Regions from separate parts of the Virgibacillus dakarensis genome, predicted to be linked through region 1. Evidence: riboswitches for the same ligand, from Rfam matches in the RefSeq annotation. Region 1 holds a riboswitch; each other region holds the start of a gene.
What was found. A riboswitch is a leader RNA that binds a small molecule or an ion and turns the genes downstream of it on or off. The one in region 1 is predicted to bind S-adenosylmethionine.
Positions count from the first base shown of each region.

Region 2: linked by a shared signal. The riboswitch ahead of CZ382_RS19055 (5-methyltetrahydropteroyltriglutamate--homocysteine S-methyltransferase) and the one ahead of CZ382_RS01915 (homocysteine S-methyltransferase family protein) in region 1 are both predicted to bind S-adenosylmethionine.
Region 3: linked by a shared signal. The riboswitch ahead of CZ382_RS21200 (methionine ABC transporter ATP-binding protein) and the one ahead of CZ382_RS01915 (homocysteine S-methyltransferase family protein) in region 1 are both predicted to bind S-adenosylmethionine.

Region 1 covers NZ_LT732553.1:369,303-372,443, forward strand. Annotated here, with positions in the region: gene CZ382_RS01910 (cyclase family protein) at 1-512, opposite strand, end outside; gene CZ382_RS01915 (homocysteine S-methyltransferase family protein) at 555-1,604, opposite strand; SAM riboswitch class I at 1,695-1,792, opposite strand; gene cysK (cysteine synthase A) at 1,910-2,824, opposite strand.
Region 2 covers NZ_LT732554.1:1,978,616-1,981,756, forward strand. Annotated here, with positions in the region: gene rbsK (ribokinase) at 1-644, shown strand, start outside; gene CZ382_RS19050 (ROK family protein) at 712-1,575, shown strand; SAM riboswitch class I at 1,832-1,940, shown strand; gene CZ382_RS19055 (5-methyltetrahydropteroyltriglutamate--homocysteine S-methyltransferase) at 2,014-3,126, shown strand.
Region 3 covers NZ_LT732554.1:2,438,752-2,441,892, reverse strand. Annotated here, with positions in the region: gene CZ382_RS21210 (MetQ/NlpA family ABC transporter substrate-binding protein) at 1-175, opposite strand, end outside; gene CZ382_RS21205 (methionine ABC transporter permease) at 191-859, opposite strand; gene CZ382_RS21200 (methionine ABC transporter ATP-binding protein) at 849-1,877, opposite strand; SAM riboswitch class I at 2,076-2,181, opposite strand; gene CZ382_RS21195 (thioredoxin family protein) at 2,268-2,585, opposite strand; gene CZ382_RS21190 (toprim domain-containing protein) at 2,596-2,949, opposite strand; gene gcvH (glycine cleavage system protein GcvH) at 3,081-3,141, opposite strand, start outside.

The DNA.
Region 1 (3,141 bases):
ATCTTTCTTTCTTCGTATAAAAATTGCAAAGCTTCCAATGACCATCCGGGAGCATGATTATTGCCATCAGCATCTTTATTGTCGAACGCTTCCTGATCAGGCCAGCGCTTGCTCCAGTCCGTCCGCAATGCGACAAATGAACCCGGTTCGATTTCTCCGTATTCCGCTTCAAACGCTACTACATCCTCAACCGTTAACGTATAGTCATGATTCTCCGCTGCCTCTCTGGATTTATCGATCACAATGAGCGGTAGAAAGAATTCCTTTAAATCCAGCTCATCTAAATATCTAGTGTTGCGGACAAAGTGAATTGGCGCATCAAGATGTGTGCCATATTGCCCGGGAAATGTGAACCGTTGGGCAAAAAATCCGTCATCGTGATCGAATAATGTTTCAAATTTAGCCGCTTCAAATGCGGAAAAGTGTGGCGATTCCGGGTCAAAAGCATGTGTCAGGTCAACCCACTCTTTTTCTTTAATAAGTTGAACAGCTTTCAGTAATTCGTTTGTCAAAAAGATCACCCCATGTTTGCTTCGTAAAATTTGAACATCCTATTAGGCCTTTAAGCGATAGTCCAAATTATGCTGTTTCAATGTTTTGTCTTTTCCAAACAAGAAATGCTTCTCCATGTCCGGCGAGTATTTGGAATTAACGGTTTCAACACCAACAGCTTCTGCTACGGCACGCAGCATTGCTGGGGATGCCCCACAGCATAGGCCAATGTAATTAAGGCCAATACCCTTTGCCTCTTTTGCCCATGTCGCCAACTCATAGCGATTATGATAAAGCGGATCTAGCGCGGTCGGAAAAGTCGTTTCTAACGGTAAATGACAACTGCATCCGCCATCAGGCAAGTTGAAAAACGTTGGGTGCTCTTCTGATGTTCGATAAGGGATCGGTAAACCGGCAATATAGCCATTGACATGCTCCCGTATTTTAGCAAGATATGGCTGCATCGTATCAGGCCCACGGAAACAATTCATCCCGACAACGAGCGCCCCTTTTGCGGAAAGGAATTTGCATGCTTCTTCTACCGTGTAGCCATCTCTTAAAATATTCTCGCCCATCAGTCCAAACGTAATGACAGCCGGTAATCCTTGTTTCGTAATTTCCTCCAAGGCGATTAACGCTTCTTCATAGTAATAAAATGTTTCCCCGTTAACATAGTCAACTCCTTCTTCCTTGCACCATTGCACCATTTCTGCAAAAATGCCCCGAACCCGTTCCTTTGATGCCGGATCTTCCGGATCAAACAGATTAGTGTTGGAAATGTTGCCGGCAACCAATGCTTCTTCAACCGGATGCTCCTTGGCAACCTCTTTCGCTAAACGGATTGCGTTTCTATTTAATGGTTCGAGCAATTCTTCTTTACCGATAATGCGCATCTTTTCCCGATGCGCGTTATATGTAAAAGCCAATACAACATCGGAACCCGCATTCATGTAATCCCTGTATGCTTGTTTAAGCGCTTCAGGATTATCCAATGCTACTTCGGGAACAAAGGAACCAGCTTGTAAATACCCCCTTCGTTCCAATTCAAATAAATAGCCTTCCCCTGCAATGACGGTTCCATCACGTAGACGTTCTTCCAAATTTCGCTTCATTTTTATTCCTCCCTGTTTAGTTGGTTTTTACCAATAACAAAAACCCTCTTCTGTCAGTAAGAAGAGGGTTCGTTATTACATCAACAGCTCTTCTTATCTTCAAGCCTAACGCTTCTGGAATTAGCACAGTACAAATGTCTGTTGCTGAGGCTTCAACGGGCCAGTCCCTCCACCTCTCTGGATAAGAAAATTCATATTTAATTAAAAACTTAATCCATACTATATCGGGGAAACGAACGAATGTCAAGAGAAATATCGAAAATTTATAACAGCACCGATAATTCATTGGTTAGTTGTCATAGACTTTAAATCAAATCCATACTCAAATAACGTTCCCCGCTGTCCGGTGCCATACAGAGTACTTGCTTCCCGGTTCCTAAACGTTTGGCAACCTCAATTGCCGCATAAACGGCTGCTGCCCCGGATAACCCGATAAAGAGTCCCTCCACCCGTGGAAGTTTTTTGTAGATGTTAACTGCATCGTCGTCTTCTATTTGCATAATTTCATCATAAATGCTGGTATTAAGTATTTCGGGGATAAATCCCGGACTTGTTCCAACTAATTTATGTTTGCCTGGTTCTCCTCCTGAAAGTACAGGTGATCCTTTTGGTTCGGCAACGGTGATGGCTAACCCTGGAATTTTTTCTTTCAAAACCTCGCCTGTACCAGTAATCGTTCCACCTGTTCCGGCTGTACAAACAAAAGCATCCAATTTCCTATCCATTTGTTGATATATCTCTAGTGCTGTTGTTGTCCGGTGAATATCCGGGTTTGCCTCGTTTTCGAATTGCTGTGGGATAAAGCTGTCAGGAATTTCTTTTTGTAGTTCCTGTGCTTTTTTAATTGCGCCAGGCATTTTTTCATCTGCAGGGGTCAGGACAACCTTAGCTCCATAGGCTTTTAAGATATTTCTTCTTTCCAAAGTGCTATTATCCGGCATGACCATGATGGCTTTGTATCCTTTTGCTGCAGCATTCATCGCCAGACCAATCCCGGTATTGCCGCTGGTTGGTTCAATAATTGTATCCCCAGGCTTAATTAACCCCATGTCTTCGGCAACTTTGATCATGCTATAGGCTGCACGGTCCTTCACACTTTTGCTCGGGTTAAACGATTCTAATTTGATGAAAACATCTGCAGCTCCTTCAGGGACGAGTTTGGTTAATTTGACAACAGGTGTTTCGCCAATCAGTTCTGTCATGTTTTGCGCAACTTTCATATAAAACAGCTCCCTGTGTACATATATTTTTACATAATAATTCCTAGTGGTTTACTATATGATAACAAATTTCATCCCGATATTCATAACCTTTTGTCTCCTTTTTATAAGTAAAGTATAATTTTTAGCGATATTAATTCATGATCAAGAGTGGCCATGTCCAGCTCCAGCGCCCAGCGGCTAGTGGACAACACCCGCCTCCGTACGATAAGTCAACATCGGTAAAAGGGGAAGTTCGGTTAAAACCGCGACGTCCTGTCGCAACACCGAACTGACCTACGTCCTGTAGGCCTCAGCTCACCGTGTTTCCTTTATCT
Region 2 (3,141 bases), on a different contig from region 1:
GTGGTGCAGCACCAATCTTTGTCGATGCTAATTCCGAAAATCGTATACTAATTATAAAAGGAGCGAATCAGTATCTCTCACCTGAGGATGTCGATCAAGCAGCCGAAAAACTAAAAAAATGTCGTTTACTAGTTCTGCAGCTGGAAATTCCATTACCCACTATTTACCATGCAATTGAATTTGGTAATCGGCATCATATTCCCATTATTTTTAACCCTGCCCCGGCAACGAAAGAGCTGGATTTCAAGTATATTTCCATGTGTGATTTTGTTGTACCGAATGAAACAGAATTAGAAATGATAACAGGAATGGCGGTAGAAACAGATGAAGAGGCTCGAAATGCTGCCTTTTTTTTACTCGAAAACGGGGTGAAAAATGTCATTGTCACGTTAGGTCGTCGTGGTGTACTTTGGGTTACTAGTAATGACATACGTCGCTTTGATGCATATCAAGTAAAAGCAGTTGACACGACAGGAGCTGGAGACGCATTCATTGGCTGTTTTGCCCATTCTTTTGTGCGAAATGGAAATGTAGCGCAAGCGATCCAGCGGGCCCAAGCTTTTGCAGCATTGAGTGTAACGAAAAAAGGTACCCAAATTTCGTTTCCAGATGTAAAGGAATTATCAGCGTTTTTGGAAGGGTAATGGACTATAAAATAAAGTAGTATCGCTAATTCGTAAAAAACAAAGATGTAAAAAGGGGGATAAAACCATGCTCATAGGCGCAATAGAAGCTGGCGGAACGAAATTCGTTTGTGCTGTTGGCGATGAATCAGGAGATATCATTGCAAAAACTAGCTTCCCAACTAAAGACCCTGAGGAAACGTTTAAGGACGTTAACAATTTTTTTCGTGAATACAAAGTAGAAGCAATTGGAATTGGCTGTTTTGGTCCAGTTGATTTAGATAAAAAAAGTGATACATACGGGACGATTTTAAATACGCCGAAAACAAAATGGATACAATATGATGTGCTTGGAAAATTGAAAAAGGATTTAAAGGTACCGGTATATATCGACACAGATGTGAATGCTGCAGCACTTGCGGAGTACAAATATGGTGCAGGGCGAGATGTAAACAGCTGTATGTATATTACCGTCGGGACGGGAATCGGAGCGGGCTACGTTCAAGACGGGAATACATATGTTGGAAAAAGCCACCCGGAAATGGGACACGTGCTTATCCAGCAGCATGAAAATGATGCATTTCCAGGAGGTTGTCCGTATCATGGAAATTGTTTGGAAGGCCTTGCCTCAGGTCCAGCAATTGAAAAGCGTTATGGAAAAAAGGGGCATCAATTAGCTGCGGATTCCCATGTCTGGGAACTAGAAGCCTATTATCTGGCACAAGCGATCATGAATTATTTCCTGATTCTAGCGCCCGAGCGAATTATTTTGGGTGGTGGAGTCATGAAACAGCAACAGCTGTACCCGCTTATTCGGAGAAAGTTCCTGGAAATGATGAATGGTTATTTGACGATTGAAAATGCCGATACGTTTATTGTCGCACCCGAGCTTAACGACGAACAGGGGGTTAGAGGTGCGATGGCGCTCGTACCGGTTATGTTAAGAAATTGAATGGGGACGTGTGTGAATAGGGTAAGGTAATTAATCCATTCCTTATTCTTTCCTCCCATCTATCAAAGTGTACATTCGAAAAAAAAAAGCGGTAGCCATGCATGACATTAAGGGTTCAAGTAATCTTGCAATAATGTGAACACGAAACTATCTTTGTTCAATGGTAGGACAGATATTTCCAAAAAGTTCAAAATACAAAACAGTTGCAATTTCCCGTCAAACTGGTATGATGGATTCAACATTTTTATACAAGCAGTTCTTATCCAGAGAGGTCGAGGGATTAGCCCAAAGACGCCTCAGCAACCTGTCTAATCGTGGGCAAGGTGCTAATTCTAACAAGTGCTTGAAAGCTTGGAAGATAAGAAGATGACTATATTTATCCATAGTTCCTTCATATCGGAGGAATTTTTTTATTACATTTTTTAGGAGCTGATTGGGATGACAACAACAAAAATCGAAAAGAAAGCACCATTTCGAGGTGATCATGTAGGAAGTTTTCTGCGACCAGAGCGATTAAAACATGCACGAAGCCAATTTGCCGCTGGGGAAATTACCGGGGAACAATTGCGCAGTGTTGAGGATGAGGAAATCATCAAGCTGATTGAAAAGCAAAAGGAAGCAGGCTTGAAATCAATTACGGATGGGGAGTTTCGCCGTTCGTGGTGGCATTTTGATTTTTTGGAAGGACTGACTGGTGTGGAAGGTTACGATCCGGACAGCGGTTTGCAATTTGTTGGTATTGAAGCAAGAAATCGTTCCATTCGTGTTACAGGTAAAGTAGATTTTCATGATGACCACCCAATGCTTAATCATTTCCGATTTTTGCAAGCGCATGTAGGATCTGATTATGTGGCTAAGATGACGATTCCGAGTCCGAATATGCTGTTGCTTCGTGGTAGCATTGATCCAAATGTCTATGGAAATCTGGAAGCATTGCTCCCAGACCTGACGAATGCCTATAAAAAAGCTATTCAAGGATTTTATGATCTAGGGTGCCGATACCTGCAGCTTGATGATACATCGTGGTCATCCTATTTATCGGAAAAAGGACGAGCAGCCATTCGCGAGCAAGGTTATACACCGGAAGATATGCAGAAAATCGCGGCCCAAGCGATTAATGATTCACTTGAAGGACGGCCAGCTGATTTATTGGTTACCATGCATATTTGCCGGGGGAATTATCGTTCGCATTATTTTGCAGAAGGAGCTTATGATCCAGCATCCGAGACCATTTTTGGCGGGCTGAACGTGGATGGCTTATTTTTGGAATTTGATGATGAACGTTCTGGAGGATTTGAACCGCTCCAATATGTGAACAGGGAGGATTTGTCCGTTGTGCTCGGTCTCATCACAACTAAATCGGGTGAACTGGAGGGTAAAGAAAAAATCAAAAAACGTATTGGAGAAGCAAGTGAATACTTGCCATTAGACCAGCTATGTCTAAGCCCGCAATGTGGCTTTGCCTCAACCGAGGAAGGCAACGACATTAGTGAAGAAGACCAATGGAAGAAAATTCGGCATGTACTTGAAATTGCGGAAGAGGTTTGGTAATTTTCTTGTCAAAGG
Region 3 (3,141 bases), on a different contig from region 1:
TTCCTTTTTCTTTCAGAAGTGGTTTTGCTTCTTCCAAAATTTCTGCATGCGGCACACTGGTTGCCCCAACTTTAATGGTTGTATTTTCATCGTCACCTTTGCTTTCATCAGACCCGCCACATGCTGCTATTACGAGTACCAACGATATAGATACAAATGCTAAAATCTTTTTCATGATGAACTCCCCTTTTTATCTTTTATCTAATTTATTGGAAATAAAGTCGCCAATAAACTGAAAAATAAATACGATTAAAACAATAACGACGGTACAAATAAAGACAATATCAAAATTACGCCGCTGAAATCCAAAGTAATAAGCATAATTCCCTAAACCACCAGCGCCAATGACACCAGCCATTGCTGTATAACCAATCAGTGCAATCGCCGTTACGGTCAGCCCTGAAACCAATGCGGGCATGGATTCAGGAAGTAACACCCGAAAAATAATCGTTCGTGTTTTGGCACCCATTGCTTTCGCCGCTTCCACCACACCTTTATCCACTTCCTTCAAAGCAATTTCCACAAGCCTTCCATAAAATGGGGCTGATCCGATAATCAATGCTGGTAAGGCAGCATTGGGGCCACGAATCGTACCAATTAAAAAGTCGGTAAATGGAAATAACAGTAAAATCAAGATGATAAACGGAATCGCTCGAAATATGTTTACGATTGCTGCGACAACAAGGTTAATTAATTTATTTTGCCAAATCCCACCCTTCGCAGTCAGGTATAATAGCAAACCGAGCAGGATCCCCAAGATTAACGTTCCAACGAGTGAAAGTATCGTCATATAAAACGTTTCATAGATTGCTCCCCAAAGGTCCTCAACATCCAAATTGGGAAATAAATCAGTTAACATCACGGATCACCTCCACTTCAACCGAGGTTTTGGTGATAAAGCCGATTGCCTTGTCCATTTCTTCTGTTTCTCCTTCTATTTGTACAAACAGCGTTCCATAGGCGCCAGCTTGCGTTTGGGTAATTTTTCCCTGTAAAACGTTAATATCAACCTTATATTTCTTCGCCACTTGACTAATCAGTGCCTGGTTTGCCGTTTCCCCGATAAAATGAAGGCGAACAATCTTTCCATGATCATAGGCATTAATCAAGTCCTGTATTCCTTCATTCTCATCCTGTGTACCCATTACCTGCTCAACAAATTTTTTCGTCACTTGCTGCTTTGGCCGTAAAAACACATCCAGCACGTCACCTTGTTCAACGATCTTTCCATTTTCCATTACGGCAACCTGCCGGCAAATTTTACGAATAACGTGCATTTCATGGGTAATTAAAATAATCGTCAGGCCCAGCTTTTTATTAATATCCACCAGCAAATCTAAAATCGCGTTGGTCGTTTCCGGGTCAAGTGCTGAGGTAGCCTCATCGCAAAGCAGCACTTTTGGATTGTTGGCAAGTGCTCTGGCAATCCCGACTCGCTGCTTTTGCCCGCCGCTCAGCTGTGACGGATAGGCATTTTCCCGTTCAGAAAGTCCAACCAAATCGATCAGCTCCCGAACCCGCCTCTCCCGTTCCGCTTTTGGCACTCCAGCAATTTCCAAAGGAAACGCAATATTATCCTTTACTGTCCGCGACCATAGCAAATTAAAATGCTGAAAAATCATCCCAATTTCCTGTCTCGCCAGCCGGAGCTGATTAGAATTCATGGCCGTAATGTCTTGATCATCTATAATAACCCGTCCGCTAGACGGCTCCTCTAACCGGTTAAGCAATCTGACAAACGTACTCTTACCGGCACCACTGTAGCCAATCACACCGAAAATCCCGCCTTCCTTAATTGCAAGTGTTAAGTCATCAACGGCAGTGATTTGCTTTTTATTGGATGTAAAAATTTTGCTTAATCCTTCAATTGAAATCACGAATAATCCTCCTTAGCAATAACTCGGCATCCGCCTTGCATTTTCAGAGGTCGGAAGCCAGAGGTCGGATTGGAAGAAATCGGCGAATTGCTGATTTCATTATCAAAACCTCTTACATATCTCTTATTATGCCCATTGAAACCAAAAACGCCTTTCTGCAAGAGAACAGAAAGACGTATCTATAAAAAGTCTCACGTCCCCTCATCTGTCAAAGGATTACTTTGCAGGAATTGGCACCTTTCAAATACACCTGAAGGTTGCCGCGGGTTCATAGGGCCAGTCCCTCCACCGCTCAAGATAAGAGATAAGTCGTATTTAATTTAAAAATGATAAGTAAAATACTAGCACTTACCGAAACACGTGTCAATGCAAAAAGTAATAGTCCGCTAATTATGAATTATTAGCGAACAACTCCGGTTTATATTTCAGCAAATAACTGTAAATGTTCCCGATCGAACGGAACGCATAAACGCTTTCTTTGATTTCCCCATCTTGTTTTATCAGCAGACATGGCACACTTTCGATTTTGTTATCTTGCATAAAATCGGGATGCAGTGCAGCATTCATTTCATAAAAAATGTCCTCATGATGCACCGCTTCAATTTTGTCCAGCATCGATCTTGCCAATGCACATGTACCGCAAAACGGGGTGTAAATATATAGTAAATAATGATCTCCAGTCAATGTTTCGTCTGTAATCTGTTGCAAAACTATCACCCTACACCAAAAATATCGGATTGACCGCGATTCGTTTGCTTACTAATACGGTTGCAAGGATTTGTTCAGGCGTCGTTGCTACTTCCCGATATTCACTGTTTACGTAAATATGCTCTGCATGGGGGAGCTCCCGTGCTAATTGTTTACGCAGCTTTATCCCTGATTCATCCTCATCAACTAAAATGAAGACATCCTTATTATCCAAATCATACGTATACAAAAGCTCATCAAACCGTTCCACACCGAGCGTGCCATTCGTACAAATTATTTCAACATCCTCCGTGATTACTTTTTTGATTTGCTTTTTATCGGTTAACCCCTCAACAATAATGACTTTGTCTGATTCATGTGTCATGATCCCACAGCACTCCTTACCAAATCAAGCAAAAAGCTGCTTACAACTATAATATGATGCGAATAAGGCTGACTCTACACCTTTTAATTGGAGTGCAAAGTCAGCCTCGAATGCGTTCTAATTTTATCTGATTAATCTTCCTGAATAACCTCTTCGTATTTTTCAGCAGATAACAATTCGTCTATTTCCGAT